DNA from 2 places in the Paenibacillus sp. FSL M7-0802 genome. Region 2 is predicted to be linked to the other one. Evidence: predicted binding sites of a transcription regulator. Region 2 holds the regulator's gene; the other holds the start of a gene.
What was found. The regulator CtsR, encoded in region 2, represses protease genes until heat stress. The targets are predictions, from matches to a motif close to ATGGTCAATAAAGGTCAAACA.
Positions count from the first base shown of each region.

Region 1: clpP (ATP-dependent Clp endopeptidase proteolytic subunit ClpP) is a predicted target of CtsR. The motif match lies at 7,496-7,516, and genes of this name have one in related genera.

Region 1 is NZ_JBBOSD010000001.1:2,583,016-2,591,997, reverse strand. Features, by position in the region: gene MHB54_RS12080 (ROK family glucokinase) at 1-949, shown strand, start outside; gene rapZ (RNase adapter RapZ) at 1,022-1,921, shown strand; gene MHB54_RS12070 (gluconeogenesis factor YvcK family protein) at 1,934-2,920, shown strand; gene whiA (DNA-binding protein WhiA) at 2,926-3,870, shown strand; gene MHB54_RS12060 (HPr family phosphocarrier protein) at 4,007-4,276, shown strand; gene MHB54_RS12055 (SIMPL domain-containing protein) at 4,550-5,311, shown strand; gene MHB54_RS12050 (PdaC/SigV domain-containing protein) at 5,551-6,660, shown strand; gene clpP (ATP-dependent Clp endopeptidase proteolytic subunit ClpP) at 6,787-7,383, opposite strand; tRNA gene MHB54_RS12040 (tRNA-Arg) at 7,594-7,668, opposite strand; gene MHB54_RS12035 (sugar-binding transcriptional regulator) at 7,938-8,975, shown strand.
Region 2 is NZ_JBBOSD010000001.1:3,524,375-3,533,356, forward strand. Features, by position in the region: gene MHB54_RS16205 (GNAT family N-acetyltransferase) at 1-958, shown strand, start outside; gene MHB54_RS16210 (CtsR family transcriptional regulator) at 1,498-1,962, shown strand; gene MHB54_RS16215 (UvrB/UvrC motif-containing protein) at 2,032-2,556, shown strand; gene MHB54_RS16220 (protein arginine kinase) at 2,585-3,649, shown strand; gene clpC (ATP-dependent protease ATP-binding subunit ClpC) at 3,694-6,138, shown strand; gene radA (DNA repair protein RadA) at 6,378-7,751, shown strand; gene disA (DNA integrity scanning diadenylate cyclase DisA) at 7,764-8,840, shown strand; gene pssA (CDP-diacylglycerol--serine O-phosphatidyltransferase) at 8,895-8,982, shown strand, end outside.

The DNA.
Region 1 (8,982 bases), 940 kb from region 2:
GTCTGAAAGTATCTATGTAGGTGTCGATTTGGGCGGTACCGCGATTAAAGTCGGCATTTGTAATGAAAACGGACAGCTTTTGCACACATATGAGGGACCAACCGAAACCGATAAAGGTGTAGACGTTGTCATCGGTAATATCGAAAAATATGTGCGGCATATTGTTGAGCAATCTCCTTATGAGTGGGATCAACTAAAGGGTGTCGGTGCAGGCGTTGCAGGTTTTACGAATGTTCGTGATGGTATTATTGTCCTCGCTCCTAATATTGGCTTTCGTGACGTACCGATCCGTGCGCTCCTAGAGAACCGGATTGGCAAGCCTGTGAAAATAGACAACGATGCGAATGTTGCTGCGCTGGGTGAGGCTTGGGCTGGTGCAGGTAAAGGCATAGAAAACTGCGTATGCTATACCCTGGGAACAGGAGTAGGTGGCGGCATTATTATAAACGGTAAAATATACCAAGGTTCTTCGGGCATGGCCGGAGAAATTGGCCATATCAGTGTCGTACCTGATCTGGAGGCTATTCAGTGTGGATGCGGCAAAATGGGTTGCTTGGAAACTGTATCTTCCGCAACAGGCATCATTCGTATGGCCAAGGACGCTGTGGAACGTGGCGACCGGACCTCTCTGGCGCTGGAAGATCAAATTGCTGCCAAGGAAGTATTTGATGCTGCTAAAGCCGGGGATGAAGTCGCTCTGCGTATCGTGAACCGTGCTGCTTTCTATTTGGGGAAATCTATGGCAGCAGTTGCCGCTGTGCTTAATCCAGAGTTGTTTATCATAGGTGGCGGTGTTTCCAAAGCAGGCGACTTTTTGTTTGAAGAGATGCGTCGCGTGTACACCAAACTGGCACCTGAGCCCCTTCAAAAAGGGGTATCGATTGTTCCAGCTGTGCTGGGCAATGACGCAGGTATCGTAGGGGCAGCTGGTTTGTTGCTACGTTCCTGATCCTGATCCACAGGTTACTGATAATACGGGTACTGGCATAGAGCGAAGAAGCAAAAGGAGAGGGAAGTCCATATGACAGATAACCTAAAAAATGCTGCGCCGTGGGCAACGCTCATTATTATTACGGGGATGTCAGGCGCAGGGAAGACCATTGCGGTTCAGAGCCTGGAAGACTTGGGCTTCTTCTGCGTTGATAATTTGCCTCCTGTACTGATTCCCAAATTTGCCGAGTTGATTGAGCAGTCTAACGGTAAAATAGGCAAGGTGGCACTCGTAATTGATTTACGCGGACGAGAATTTTTCACCGCCTTGTCTGAATCGTTGAATTATATTAAAGATCATTTTACGATTCATTGTGAAATTTTATTCTTAAATGCGAATGATGGCGTTCTCGTACAGCGGTATAAGGAAAGCCGTAGACGTCATCCGCTGGCTCCAGACGGCATGCCTTTGGATGGGATTCGGTTGGAGCGCAAGATGTTGGAAGAATTAAAAAGCTCGGCTACACAGGTTATTGATACAAGTGTGATGAAGCCTGCAACCTTAAAGGCGAGGATTATTTCACGATTTTCTCATCTGGAGAGCAGTATGCTTTCCGTGAACATTACTTCTTTTGGCTTCAAGTATGGTATTCCCATTGATGCCGATCTTATATTCGATGTGCGCTTCCTGCCTAATCCCCACTATGTGGACCAACTACGTCCCCACACGGGACAGGATAGCGATGTATATGATTATGTCATGAAATGGCCCGAGACTCAGGCATTCTTGACCAAGTTGCTGGATATGTTACACTTTTTGATTCCGCAATATCGCAAAGAAGGCAAAAGCCAGGTCATTATCGGCATTGGCTGTACTGGCGGTAAGCATCGTTCTGTTGCAATATCGGAGTATTTAGGAAAAATGCTGGGTGCCAGCGAGACAGAATCTGTTTCTGTTTCGCATCGGGATGCTGATCGGGACCGGCATTAATGAGGTGAAATCATGAAAGAGACCGGATCACAACGGGAGCGCCCACGTATTGTTGTTATGGGCGGCGGAACCGGCTTGTCCGTCATGCTGCGGGGCTTAAAGCAAAAGCCGCTAGATATTACGGCTATTGTTACAGTCGCTGACGATGGCGGAAGCTCCGGGATTTTGCGCAGTGAGCTGCAGATGCCCCCTCCAGGGGATATTCGCAATGTGCTGACTGCCTTGGCTGACGTGGAACCAGTGATGTCAGATATGCTGAAATACCGTTTCGGTGCGGGATCAGGATTGTCAGGCCACAGCCTGGGTAATCTGATTTTAGCAGCGATGACCGATATATCGGGAGATTTTGTAACGGCGGTGCGTGAGCTTAGCCGTGTATTTGCTGTCCGGGGACGCGTGCTGCCGGCAGCTGAGGAAGGCGTTGTGCTAAGTGCCGAAATGGAGGATGGCACGGTGATTACCGGAGAGTCCAAGATCCCGGAAGCGGGCGGACGAATCAAACGCGTCTTTCTTGAACCGACTCACGTGGAGCCGTTGCCTGAGGCTGTAGAGGCCATTAATGAGGCTGATGCGATTTTGATTGGCCCCGGCAGTCTATATACCAGCATATTACCGAATCTGCTTGTACCTAAACTCGCTGAAGCTGTAGTAAAATCAGACGCTATCAAAATATTTGTCTGTAACGTTATGACCCAGCCTGGAGAAACCGATGGCTATACGGTAGGAGATCACCTGCAAGCTATTTTTGAGCATGTAGGGCATCATCTCTTCGACTATGTCATTGTAAATAACGGAGAAATTCCACCCCAAGTACAGGAAATGTATGCCGAGCAGGGCGCTAAGCCAGTTCAAGTAGACATGGGCGAGCTGACCGATCGGGGATATAAAGTGGTGGCAGATACTTTAGTTTTGTTCCGTACGTATCTACGGCATGATGCCGACAAATTAAGCCAGCATATTTACCAATTGGTACAAAACTGGATATTAAGAAGGAGGTGAGTCCCTTGTCCTTTGCGGCACAAACGAAAAAAGAGCTTACGATGATTGAAAGCCAGTCCTGCTGTGAGAAAGCGGAACTATCTGCGCTCATACGTATGCTCGGATCCGTACAACTGTCGAATAAAAGGGTGATATTGGACGTGTCCACAGAAAATGCCGCGATTGCAAGGCGGATTTACTCCTTGATCAAGAAGCATTTTCAACTTCATATCGAACTGCTTGTACGGAAAAAAATGCGCTTGAAAAAAAATAATGTGTACATTGTCCGTATTCCCAATGGTGTGCAACAGCTGTTAAAGGATCTTTATATCGTCTCAGAAGGTTTCTTGTTCACTGACGGGATTAATCGGGATATCGTTCGGAAAAACTGTTGTAAGAGGGCTTATTTGCGGGGCGCCTTTATGGCAGGTGGCTCTGTCAACAATCCTGAAGGATCGTCTTACCACCTTGAAATTTCTTCGATGTATGAGGAACATTGTCAGGCACTCGTTGATCTTGCGAATGAGTTTCACCTAAATGCTCGCTGTATTGAGCGAAAAAAAGGTTTTATTCTCTACATCAAGGAAGGCGAGAAGATCATTGAGCTGCTTAGCATCATTGGGGCGCATCAAGCCTTGTTCAAATTTGAAGATGTACGCATTATGCGCGATATGCGCAATTCCGTAAATCGCATTGTCAATTGTGAAACGGCTAATTTGAACAAGACGATCGGAGCTGCTGTCCGGCAAATTGAGAATATTAAGTTGCTGGAGCGGGAAGTTGGTTTGGAGACCTTGCCGGATAAACTGCGTGAAGTGGCAGAAATTCGTCTCGCTCATCCCGATTTGAATTTAAAAGAAGTCGGGGAAATGCTCAAAGGGGTCGTGAGTAAATCGGGTGTAAATCATCGGCTTCGCAAAATTGATGAGATGGCTGACAAAATCAGGGGCGAAAATGGCCTGATTCCGTAAAAAGAATGTCCGTGGGGCTTTCAGCCCCGGTTTTTTTAGTTTTTTTTCTAGTGTCTGTCCCGGGTTAATGTTATAATGTGATAAATAAAATGGAGTAAGTAGTGTCCAGATTTATTTGATGAGGGGGTAAGCTGACATGTCAAAACATCCGGTAGTCGTACGCTTGAAAACAGGACTGCACGCCAGACCTGCTGCGTTGTTCGTACAGGAAGCGAATAAATATTCATCTGAGATTTTTGTGGAAAAAGAAGACAAAAAGGTTAATGCCAAGAGCATCATGGGTATTATGAGTCTTGCCATCAGTACAGGTACTGAAATCAATATTAGTGCTGAAGGTGCGGACGCCGAACAGGCTGTAAACGCTTTAGTAAGTCTGGTTAGTAAGGTAGAGCTGGAAAATCAATAAACAAAGATTTGCTTTGTAATATGGTATATACTCTTAGTGAAAAGCCCCTTTTGGGGCTTTTTTTGTATCCAGAAAAAAGTCTTCGAAAACTTCTCCGTTAACTGTTTTATGGATGGATTTGTTGAATATAGATACCGTATTAAGTTCAAACTATAAATAATTAAAATCCCCGTGGTCATGCTCTGTTTCGGAAATTTGTACGCTTGGCTGCAACCTTTTTCCGTCTTTTCCGTCTGGAAGGTACAAACATTTTCAAGAAAGAGGTTGAATTCAATGAGACTTTGGACAAAAACAGTAGCCACGGCAGTTCTCGCAGGAGCATTAATGGCAGGGGGAATAGCAGGAGGGTTGTGGACAGGGGCAGATCGTGCTTATGCTGCATCAACAGCTTCGACGGTAAACGGTGTAATTAATGTGACTGGAAACGGGGAAATATTGGCGAAGCCCGATATTGCTTATCTTTCTATCGGTGTACAATCGGAAGGGAATACGGCAGCCGCTGCTCAAAAAGCCAATGCTACAAAATTGAACAAGGTTACACAACTGTTGAAAGAAAAGTGGAGCATTAGCGCAGATGACATTCAGACCAGCCAGTTTTATGTACAGCCTAACTACACCTATAACGAAAAAGAAGGGCAGAAGCTCAAAGGCTACACTGCCAACCATACACTTTCCGTCAAATACCGCGATTTGGATAAAATCGGTCAGTTGTTGGATGAGGCGACCAAGTCCGGAGCCAATAACGTAGATAATGTACGTTTTTCCGTGGAAAATCCTTCGACTTATGAAGAAGAAGCCATTACTAAGGCATTGGGAAGCGCACAATCTAAAGCCAGTGCTGTAGCTAAGGCAGCCAAACGCGGGTTAGGTGCTCTTGTGAGTGTGACGGTAGATGGCGGAGAAGCACAAATCTTTACACAACGTGAAAATGCCATGTCAAAATCGCTCTTGGACGTAGCAGGTGGCGGGACAGAGATACAATCGGGGCAAGTAACAGTGAAAGTTCAGGTGTCGGCTCAATACGAAATGAACTAATATAGATCATCAAACGAAGCCACAAGCGGCCTTCATCATGTGCAGGCTGGCTTGCTGGCTTTTTTTGTATACCGAAACCTTTTTGTAATGAGTCTGTCATAGCTAAGGGTTATTAGGTGTACATATTGAAATCGGAGAGTGTACAGATTGTAAACTACATACAATAGGGTATAGATATAATAAGAAAAGTAGTTATCACACATAGACAATACAGATCATTAACAGGAGGAATATTTAATATGAGTAAGCATGCAAAAAAATGGGGTTCAGCACTGCTGGCGGCAGGGATTTTCGCAGGAGTCACAGCTGTTCCCGTTTCCTATATCCAGGCAGCATCGACGAAACAGCAGCAAGCGACAACACAGCAACCAGGAATCACCATCCAATGGAATGGTAAAACGTTGCCCGCTAAAGGTGTCCAAGTGAACGGGAGTACAATGATTCCGGTGGCCGCACTGCGCGACAGCTTGGGGATTCCAGTAAGCTATGATGCGAAAACAGCGACATATACCGTAGGTAGCGGGTACAATAAACTTTACATTATGGCTTCTTCCTCGGATGCCTACGTCAACGTCAATGGAATCAATACACGTAGTATGGATGCCAAACAGATCGCTGGGAAGCTATACATTCCTATGAGTTTGCTGAAAGACTATCTGGGCATAGATGCTCAATGGAATGCAGCTCTGAAAACAGTAACGCTGAGTAAAAGCCAGCTAAATCCGATTACAATTGCGTCTCAAACACTTCCAGCTTCGAGTAGTGCGAAGGTGTCCTACAAGATTAAGTACCCGCAAATCAGTGGTAGCCAGCTGAATCCTGAGGCTCAACAGGCCATTAACAATGTGCTTAAAAAGCATGCAGAAGGTATATTGGCAGCAGGCAAAAAGATGATGGCTGAGGGAGAGGCTACAACAGAAAGACCGTATGAGTTCGGAAATGATTTTGTGATTGCCTATAACAAAGATGGTATTCTGAGTGTGATTATGCAGGACTACTCGTATACGGGTGGCGCGCATGGCATGACGGCACGTAAAGGATATACGTTCTCGCTCGCTGATGGTAAACTGCTGCAATTGTCTGACGTATTGAAGGCAAATCCGAACTACAAAAAGTTCCTCAATGCTGATTTGAAGAAAAAAATCGATGCACTTCAGGCTGGCGAAGGATTCGGCAAATTTAAAGAGCTGGCGGCAGATCAGAATTTTTATGTGACTAACAGTGGAGTAACAATCGTGTTTGATTTGTATGATTATGCGCCATACGCGTATGGAATTCCTGAGTTCACCTACTCGTTCGGTCAACTGCTGCCTCAAGGTGGAAAGCCTTTTGCGGGACAGAATGAATAGTAGAAATAAATAAGTCCAATTGTCTATAACCTAAAAAACAATAAAGCAAAAAAGCTGCCTACCGGATAAGGACATCCGGAGCAGCTTTTTCATTTACCAGTTATCGAAAGAGGTAAATTTCTTCTCTTATACACCTTCTGGAGAGGAGCTAGTTAGCACTTTATCAATAATACCGTATTCCTTGGCATCATCAGCAGACATGAAGTAGTCACGGTCTGTATCTTTTTCAATGCGCTCCAGTGGTTGGCCTGTGCGATCTGCGAGAATGCGGTTCAGTTTATCACGCATTTTCAGAATGCGGCGTGCGCGGATTTCGATATCCGTTGCCTGACCTTGTGCACCACCCAGGGGTTGGTGAATCATAATTTCACTGTTTGGCAAAGCGAAACGTTTACCTTTGGCGCCTGCATTCAGCAAAAACGCGCCCATGGAAGCCGCCATACCTACGCAAATCGTAGATACGTCAGGTTTAATGTATTGCATCGTATCGAAAATGGCCATACCAGCTGTAATGGAACCGCCAGGGCTGTTAATATACAAGTGAATATCTTTTTCAGGATCTTCGGCAGCCAAAAACAGCATTTGCGCAATTATAGAGTTGGCTACAACGTCATTGACGTCCGAGCCTAACAAAATAATGCGATCCTTTAACAGTCTGGAATAAATGTCATAGGCGCGTTCGCCGCGGTTACTTTGTTCTACTACCATAGGAACATAGCTCACGTCAAAAAACCTCCCTTAAATATCGTTAGTGGATTTGGTGGACATGCCGATTACACGTCCCTTATTTATAAACTGTTACCGTAATAACCACATGATAAACAATTTCAAACAAAAAGTCAAAGAAAGTCAAACTAATGATTAAAAAAAAGAGCCCTCAGCGCTCTTATTGGTTAAAACATTATATAGAAGCATCTAAGCGTTCATTTAAAATGGCGCGCCCGCGAGGAATCGAACCTCGATCTCAGGCTCCGGAGGCCTACGTCATATCCGTTGGACCACGGGCGCATAGTTGATTCAATGCAAACAACTAACTAATTAAACAGCTAATTGGAAACAAAGATGATTATATGATATACAGCAGTGAATTGCAAGCTTTTATTAAATGCGCATATTCAGATAAATGGTTGAGAAATATAGGTTCAGATAGACTTGCATATGGAGCAAATATTGGTTAAGATATACGTGGGACTTAAAAAGTTATCCCGGGACGTTTTGAGACCAGTTAGAGATAGAGCATTAGAGACAGAACTTAGAAGTGTGCGGGAGTGGAAAGCATGCGAAAGATATTAGAAATACAGAAGCAGCTTCTGCCCGACCTCATGGATGTTTTGAAAAAAAGGTACACGATCCTGCATCAGATTATGCTGTCCGATGTTGTTGGACGCAGAACACTGGCAGCTTCACTGAACATGACTGAGCGCGTGTTGCGCGCCGAAACCGATCTTCTTAAAGCTCAGGGGCTAATTGAGATTGAGAGTGTAGGCATGAAGGTGAGCAAAGCAGGACTGGATCTGCTGGAACAGCTGGAGCCGATTGCGAACAACTTGTTCGGCCTGTCCCAATTGGAGGACCAGATTCGTCAAGCCTATGGTTTGAGGAAGGTGGTTGTCGTTCCAGGGGATTCGGATGCTTCTCCGTTAACAAAGCAGGAGCTGGGGCGCGCTGGAGCAAAAGCGTTGCTGAGTGTTATGGACGACGAGGATGTGGTCGCTGTAACAGGTGGCACGACAATTGCCGACGTGGCGGAACAACTGGCACTACCTTCTAATGGCCCACTTAAGGGTGGGTGGTTTGTACCGGCACGCGGGGGTTTGGGAGAAAGCATGGAAATGCAGGCCAACACAATTGCTTCCACAATGGCTCGCAAGGTAGGCGCTCAATACCGTCTGCTCCATGTACCGGATTTGCTCAGCAATCATGCTTACAACTCCTTGCTTGAAGATACGAACATTCAGGATATATTGAACCTGATTCGCGAGAGTCGTATCATCATTCACGGGATAGGCAACGCCATAGCGATGGCACATAGACGTAAACTTGATCCCGAAACCTTTGCCCAGATCAGCAGTGAAGGAGCGGTAGCCGAATCGTTTGGTTATTACTTTAACGAAGATGGCGTCGTTGTTCACAGAATGCTGACGCTTGGACTCCGATTGGAGGACATTAGGCGTACCGATACGGTTCTAGGTGTAGCTGGAGGCAAAAACAAGGCGGCCGCTATTCATGCGGTACTGCGTTTCGGGCAAGAGGACATTCTAGTCACCGACGAAGGCGCTGCTGTTGAGATTGTAAGTCGTTATTTAAATGATTAATATAGGA
Region 2 (8,982 bases):
TGTGGCAACTTGGCCAGAAAAGCGTCGCGGAGGCATGGTATCACGCTTGTTGACGCATGCGCTTGAAGAAATGAAGTCTGCGGGACAAAGCCTTTCTTTTCTGCATCCATTCTCCTTTGCCTTCTATCGTAAATTTGGTTGGGAAACGTATATTGAATACAAAAAGTACGTCATTCCCATTGATAAATTCCCTGTAAAACTTAAAACAGAGGGTACAGTCAAACGCGATGTCAAAGATATTTTAGAACTGGACCAAGTGTATCAAGCGTATGCATCTCGTTATAATGGCACGCTGGTACGAGATAAGGAATGGTGGCAAGAGCGGATTTTAAATGAGAACTATCGAACTGCGGTATATTACTCTGAAACAGGCGATCCTCAGGGATATGCACTATACAAAATTGAAGATAAACAGTTGAATTGTGATGAGTTGATATATGAAAATGAGACGGCTCGTCGGGCTTTATGGACTTATTTTGCAAATCATGACTCAATGATAGCCCAAGGTAAATTTAATTACGTTCCAGCAGATGACAATCTGCCATTTTTACTCGATGATCCACGAATTCAACAGGAAACGGTGCCTTATTTTATGGGTCGTATTGTGGATGCAGCTGCTTTTGTAAAGAGATACCCTTTTGAGCAGATTGGAGAGGAAACAAGTTTAACCTTAAGTCTGACAGATCGGTATGCTCCATGGAATGATGGATTATGGAGATTAACGATTACGACGAAAGGACAAGGCCATTTGGAGAGAGTGGATAAAAGTATTTCATCTGAAAACGCCATAGTAGCTGACTTGAAACTTGGGATTCAGTCACTGACGACTCTGATGCTTGGCTACCAGCAGGCTGATGATCTGTATAAGTGGGAGCGTATTGAAGGCAGCAGTGAGTCTGTGTCTGCGCTTAAACGTGTAATACCAGTAAAACAAACGTTCTTATTGGATTTTTTCTGATAAAGGCCATTTAGTTCTTCTTAGGCTCCATCTTTCAGGGAACATGACTTGTGTGGTTATCATAATTTTCAAAACTCTTTCTGTAATGGGAAGAGTTTTTTTTATGGTATTGTATAAAACATAATTAGATTGCGAAAAATGGTATTGACCCCTTGGCAAAAATGAATAATGTGCTATAATATGAATATAGTCAAAGAAAGTCAAAGTCAATTAAGCCTAGTGTGATTCTGTAGAAGTACTATGCTGATGAATTAGCTTATAAGGTAATTTTGATAGCAAAGAAGTAAATGAGGATCGAAATGATTTGCGTATAGTTAGGAGCTGACTCTTATGAACATAAGAGAAGTGTATGATTAATCGCAAATAAAGGCCACACTAGAGACAAAACGGTACAATTCCAATGGATGTAGATCAGGCAATAGCCTGAATACAGCTTAGATTCGTGACTTTACCGTTTGGTTAAGTTCAATATACGGCGGACTCTGTGGAGCGTGAAATGTACTTGAATACTTGCGTTTCCGTTAGTGGAGGATGATGAAATGCGCAATGTTTCCGATATTATTGAACAATATTTGAAGAGTATATTGCTGGAAAGTCCCCAAGGTTTAGTGGAGATTCAGCGCAATGATCTGGCTGACCGCTTTTCCTGCGTGCCGTCGCAAATTAATTATGTAATTAGCACCCGGTTTACGCTGGAAAAAGGCTATGTGGTGGAAAGTAAACGCGGTGGCGGGGGCTACATTCGTATTCAGCGAATTCAGCTGCCTGCACAGCATGCCATCCATACACATCTTCATCAGAGCATCGGGGAGGAAATAAGCCAATCGGCAGCAGAAGGTCTGATTTATCAGTTAGAGGAAGCCCATTTTTTAAGCAAAAGGGAAGCTAATTTAATGAAGGCTGCTTTATCAAGGGATACATTATTACTGAAGCTTCCCTATCGTGATCAACTGCGAGCAAGATTGCTTAAGGCTATGCTGATTTCGTTGCTGGCGACCAAATAGTGTGTGGAAAGAGACTAACGTTTGGATGTAGGGATTGGTATAAATCCTGACATTGAAGGAGGTGCTTTTATGCTGTGCCAAGAATGTAATATGCGGCCGGCAACTTTGCATTTCACCAAAATTGTGAATGGCGAAAAGACAGAGTTTCATATTTGTGAGACGTGTGCCAAGGAAAAAGGGGAGATGATCCCTGGAACACCTAACGGCTTTTCGATTCATAGCTTGTTGTCGGGGATGCTGGATTTTGACTCCAGTACAAAGAGCCAGTCTCCAGGCCACAGTGGTCCGCAGAACCTGCAATGCAAGGATTGTGGCATGACCTATGCACAGTTTAGTAAGCTGGGACGTTTCGGATGCCCATCGTGCTATCAATATTTTGATAGTCGTCTGGACCCTCTGTTCAAGCGTGTGCATGGCAGTACGAATCATGTTGGTAAAGTTCCGGTTCGCACTGGAGGCCGACTGAAGGTTAAACGGCAAATTGACGATTTGAAAAAAGAGATGCAACAGCATATTGTACAGGAAGAATTCGAATCAGCTGCTGAGCTTAGGGATCAAATCAGAGAACTTGAAAAAGAAATGACTGAAGAGTAAAGTTTGTGAAGAGTAGGAGGGATGCGTAATGCCCAATATTCGGTTTACGGAGAAGCCGCTAAGTGACTGGATGCGTGGTGATGCTGCGGATTCGGAGATTGTCATTAGCAGCCGGGTGAGAATTGCGCGTAACTTGCAGCATCTGCCTTTTCCCATGCTTGCTACCAATCAGCAGTCGGAAGAAGCACTTCAACGCTTGACGGATATCCTTCAGTATGATGATTTAGGCGGTTTTGGTACTTTTCATACGTTGAAAATATCCGAGTTGGATGAGATCGACAAGCAGGTGCTGGTTGAGAAGCATTTGATTAGTCCAAATTTGGCGAACGAATCTCGTAACGGTGCTGTTTTAATTAGCGATGATGAATCGGTTAGTGTTATGATAAACGAAGAGGATCATCTGCGTATCCAGTGCTTATATCCGGGATGTCAGGTTAGGGAAGCTTGGGAACGCGCTATGATTATTGATGATGCATTTGAAGCGCATGTTGATTATGCATTTGATGATCGGAGAGGTTTTCTGACCAGTTGTCCGACGAATGTCGGCACAGGTATGAGAGCTTCGGTGATGATGCATTTGCCTGCATTAGTTATGACTCATCAAATCAATCGTATATTGTCTGCTGTTTCACAGGTAGGTCTTACAGTTCGTGGCATTTACGGTGAAGGCAGCGAAGCGGTCGGAAATTTGTTTCAGGTATCTAATCAGATTACACTGGGACAAACCGAAGCGGAGATTATTGAGAATCTACATGGCGTGGTGCTACAAATTATTGAGCACGAGCGTTCTGCCAGAGAAAGGCTAATGAATGAATCTATGCTGCGAATTACAGATCGGGTGATGCGTTCATTCGGTATTTTGTCATATGCAGCAGTATTGGATTCCAAGGAGGCTGCACAGCGGCTATCCGATGTACGTCTTGGCGTAGATTTAGGGATTTTGGAGCGTCCTTCCACCGCAGCGATGAATGAGCTGAATGTGATGACACAACCCGGGTTCCTGCAAAAAAGCTTTGGGGATAAAATGAATACCGAAGAGCGCGATATGTACCGGGCGAAGCTGATCCGGCAAAAATTAGGCACAACCCTTTAATATATAGAATGATCTGAAATACACACTGTGGAGGTGCAGGATATATGATGTTTGGAAGATTTACGGAACGTGCACAGAAAGTGCTTGCTTTGGCTCAGGAAGAAGCTGTTCGATTGGGACACAACAACATTGGCACAGAGCACATTTTGCTAGGCCTCATTCGTGAAGGTGAAGGAATAGCCGCGAAAGCCTTAATCGGTTTAGGGCTGGGACTGGAAAAAATCCAGGATGAAGTGGAAACGCTGATTGGACGCGGTCAAGAGCAACCGACGAACATTGCCTATACTCCACGCGCCAAAAAAGTCATCGAACTGTCCATGGATGAAGCCCGCAAACTGGGCCATACCTATGTAGGTACAGAACATATTTTGCTTGGTCTTATTCGTGAAGGCGAAGGCGTAGCAGCACGTGTACTGAACAACCTGGGCATCAGTCTGAATAAAGCGCGTCAGCAAGTGCTTCAATTGCTCGGCAGCAGCGAGGCTGTTTCCAGCCATCACGGTGCTCCAGCTAATGTCAGCACGCCAACTCTGGACAGTCTGGCACGCGATCTGACGGCATCTGCGAAGGAAAACAACCTGGACCCTGTTATTGGGCGTAGCAAGGAAATTGAACGCGTAATTCAGGTGCTCAGCCGCCGTACAAAGAACAATCCGGTTCTAATCGGTGAGCCTGGGGTAGGTAAAACGGCGATTGCCGAAGGATTGGCCCAAAAAATCATAGCGAATGAGATTCCTGAAACGTTGCGCGACAAGCGCGTAATGACGCTGGATATGGGTTCTGTGGTAGCAGGCACCAAGTATCGTGGTGAATTCGAGGATCGTTTGAAAAAAATTATGGACGAGATTCGTCAAGCGGGTAATATCGTGTTGTTCATTGATGAGCTGCATACGCTGATTGGTGCTGGTGGAGCGGAAGGCGCAATTGATGCGTCCAACATCCTGAAACCTGCTCTGGCACGTGGCGAGCTGCAATGCATCGGTGCGACCACGCTGGATGAATACCGTAAATATATTGAGAAAGATGCTGCCTTGGAACGTCGTTTTCAACCAATTACAGTGGATCAACCTTCTCCAGAAGAGGCGATTCAAATCTTGTATGGTCTGCGTGACCGTTACGAAGCGCATCACCGTGTAAAGATCACAGATGAGGCTATTGAAGCGGCCGTAAAATTGTCAGATCGTTATATCACCGACCGCTTCCTGCCAGATAAGGCTATTGACCTTATTGATGAAGCGGGCTCCAAAGTAAGGCTGAATTCTTACACTGTACCGCCAAACCTGAAACAGCTGGAAAACCGTCTGGAAGATATCCGTAAGGAAAAGGATTCAGCGGTACAAAGTCAGGAGTTTGAAAAAGCGGCAGCGTTGCGTGATACAGAGCAAAAAATCCGTGAAGAGCTAGACGTGACGAAAAACCAATGGAAAGAACAACAGGGTCGTACAGATTCTGAAGTTACACCAGAGGATATCGCTCAAGTCGTTGCAATCTGGACAGGTGTTCCAGTCAGCAAGCTGAAAGAGGAAGAAACACACCGCTTGTTGAATATGGAAGAGTTGCTGCATGAGCGGGTAATTGGACAGGATGAAGCAGTTAAGGCAGTAAGCCGGGCGATTCGCCGGGCACGTGCCGGACTGAAAGATCCGAAGCGTCCAATCGGTTCCTTTATTTTCCTCGGCCCAACTGGGGTTGGTAAAACAGAATTGGCACGCGCCTTGGCTGAATCCATGTTTGGAGATGAAAATGCGGTTATCCGTATTGATATGTCCGAATATATGGAGAAGCACTCCACGTCCCGTCTGGTAGGAGCACCTCCAGGGTACGTTGGATATGAAGAAGGCGGTCAACTGACTGAGAAGGTACGTCGTAAGCCATACTCTGTTGTGTTGCTGGATGAAATTGAAAAAGCACACCCAGAAGTATTCAATATTCTTCTGCAAGTGCTGGAAGATGGTCGTCTAACAGATTCCAAAGGTCGTGTCGTCGATTTCCGTAACACACTCATCATCCTAACATCTAATGTTGGTGCACAGGCGATTAAACGTAACTCCACGCTTGGTTTTACAGCTGTAGTGGACGCTGGGGCGGATTACGATAATATGAAGGGCAAAGTGATGGATGAACTGAAGAAAAGTTTCCGTCCTGAGTTCTTGAACCGGATTGATGAAATTATCGTTTTCCATTCTCTCGAAGAAAAACATATTGCCGAAATTGTGTCACTCATGTCTGAGGAGCTGCGTAAGCGCCTGAATGAGTATGAGGTGGACTTCGAGTTGACAGACAACGCTAAAAAATTCCTTGCCAAGGAAGGCTTTGATCCAGCGTATGGTGCGCGTCCATTGCGTCGTGCAATCCAGAAGCATATTGAAGATCGCCTGTCCGAGGAACTGTTGACTGGCAACATTACTAAAGGTGACTCTCTCTTCATTGATGAGGAGAATGGCGCATTGACTGTAACGAAAAAGGATAATGTATCTGCCAAGTCCTAAGCAGTTTACTAAATAAATAGTAGAAAAGGGTGTCTCGCAGGCTGGAAAGCTATTGCGAAGACACCCTTTTTGTGTATAAAACACGGTGAAAAGGTTGGGTAAATGCTTTGGGAAAGTTTGTGATATTGCTTTACGTCCGCCAAGCTTCAATGGTAAACTTTTATTGTTACAGCTCTTTCTGGGCTGTATGAACATAAATTTGACATCATCGTCGTCAATAAGGAGCCAAGGAATAAAGTATGGCTAAAGTGAAAACTAAATTTTCCTGTACGGAATGTGGTTATGAATCGCCCAAATGGTACGGAAAATGTCCTGGATGCCAGGCGTGGAATTCCATGGTCGAAGAAACGGAAAGCGTTGTAAAAACTCAAGGAATGGGGTCTTCCCTTCTTACTCATAGCACAAAAGACAAGCCACTCTCTATTATAGAGGTGGAGAGTGGCAAAGAAACACGAATTTTGACGGGAATTGGCGAATTGAATCGAGTACTCGGTGGAGGTGTGGTGCCGGGTTCACTCGTTTTGGTGGGCGGTGATCCGGGAATCGGTAAATCTACGCTTATGCTGCAAACATCTAATGAGCTGGCTTTAACTGGTTTAAAGGTGCTGTACGTGTCTGGTGAGGAATCTGTCCGTCAAACGAAACTACGTGCAGATCGGCTCGGTGCCTTGTCCCCCAGCCTATACGTATTATGTGAGACGAATTTGGAGACGATTGAAGAAGCGGTGGACAGCTTGAAGCCGGAATTTTTGGTCATCGACTCGATACAGACCGTATATTTGCCTGAGGTGACGAGTGCACCAGGGAGTGTGGCTCAGGTGCGGGAGTGTACTTCACGCTTTATGCGAATTGCCAAGGGGCTAGGTATTGCTACGGTATTGGTGGGACATGTGACCAAGGAAGGGGCCATTGCAGGTCCACGTTTGTTGGAACATATGGTTGATTGTGTGCTTTATTTTGAAGGAGAGCGTCATCATACGTATCGGCTTTTGCGTGCAGTTAAAAACCGTTTCGGTTCTACAAATGAAATTGGTATTTTTGAAATGGCTGAAAGCGGTTTGCGTGAGGTGTCAAATCCTTCTGAACTATTCCTGTCTGAACGACCACTGGGGGTAGCGGGTTCTACTGTTGTAGCCAGTATGGAAGGAACCCGACCTGTATTGGTTGAACTGCAAGCATTGATTGCAGCTACGCATTTTCCATCTCCGCGCCGAATGGGCACAGGAGTCGATCATCATCGAATGGGATTAATCATAGCCGTGCTAGAAAAGCGGATGGGCATGTTTTTGCAAAACCAGGACGCCTATCTCAACGTAGCTGGAGGCGTGAAGTTGGATGAACCGGCGGTGGATTTGGCTATAGCTGTGAGCATTGCTTCCAGCTTTAGGGATGCTCCTACCAAGCCGTACGATGTGATTTTTGGCGAGGTGGGACTGACAGGTGAGGTACGTGCGGTATCCCGAGCAGAACAGCGAGTACGGGAAGCGGAGAAACTAGGTTTCAAACGGGTGATCATGCCGGAGAAAAGCTTGAAGGGCTGGACACATCCGAAAGGGATTCAAATTATAGGAGTAGGAACGGTGGCAGATGCACTGGCAGCCGCATTAGATTAGGGGGCATTGAGAATGAAAGAAGCGAGCCAACTGGATAAAATGAACGATTTGCTGCGGCTTGTGGCACCGGGAACTCCCTTTCGCGACGGGTTGGAAAACGTTTTGCGTGCCAAAACGGGTGCTCTTCTGGTCGTTGGCTATAGCCCAGAAGTTATGGAAGTCGTGGATGGCGGTTTCTCCATTAATTGTGATTTTTCGCCGAACTATTTGTATGAGTTGGCTAAAATGGACGGCGCAATCATATTGAGCGAGGATTTAAAACGAATTTTATATGCCAATACGCAACTGATTCCAGACTCCTCGATTTCGTCGATTGAAACAGGAATTCGGCACCGGACAGCAGAACGAGTTGCAAAGCAGACTGGCAAACTAGTGGTGTCTATTTCCCAGCGGCGTAATATTATTACCTTGTATCAGGGGACATTACGGTATGCCCTCAAGGAAATCGGGGTTATTTTGACGAAAGCCAATCAGGCTATTCAGACGTTAGAGAAATATAGATCCGTGTTGGGGCAAGCCTCTACGAATTTGACAGCGTCTGAATTTGAAGAGCTGGTTACCATGCCGGAGGTCGTTAATGTCATCCAGCGGATCGAAATGGTACTGCGCATCAAAATGGAGATCAAACGATTTATTAACGAGCTCGGAAATGAGGGCCGTCTGATTAGTATGCAGATGGAAGAGCTTGTCAGCAACATTGAGGAAGAAGCATGGTTGCTGTATAAGGATTATGCCAAAGACGATAGCGACGAGAAAATTCGTGAAATTATATTGGGACTCAAACGTTCTACGGACGACGAATTGTTGGATGTGAATCATATTGTACGTTTACTAGGCTACCCTTCTTCAGCTGCGACATCAGAAGAGTATATTGCTGCACGCGGCTATCGGGTACTGAACAAGATACCGCGTTTGCCGAATGTGATTATTCATAATCTGGTGGAGCGGTTTGGACGTTTTCCGCATGTCATGACAGCAACGATAGAAGAACTGGATGAAGTGGATGGTATTGGAGAGGTTCGTGCGCGTACGATTAAAGAAGGTCTTAAACGTTTGCAGGAACAAGTTTTCATTGACAGGCAAATGTAAATGTAATACAGTGAAAGGATTATAATGGAACAATTCATACATTGAGGTGAAGAGATGATTACCAAATCAATTCCGAACATGTGTACCTTAGGTAACTTGTTTCTCGGAATGATCGCCATTTTATTGGCTGTAGACGGAAAAT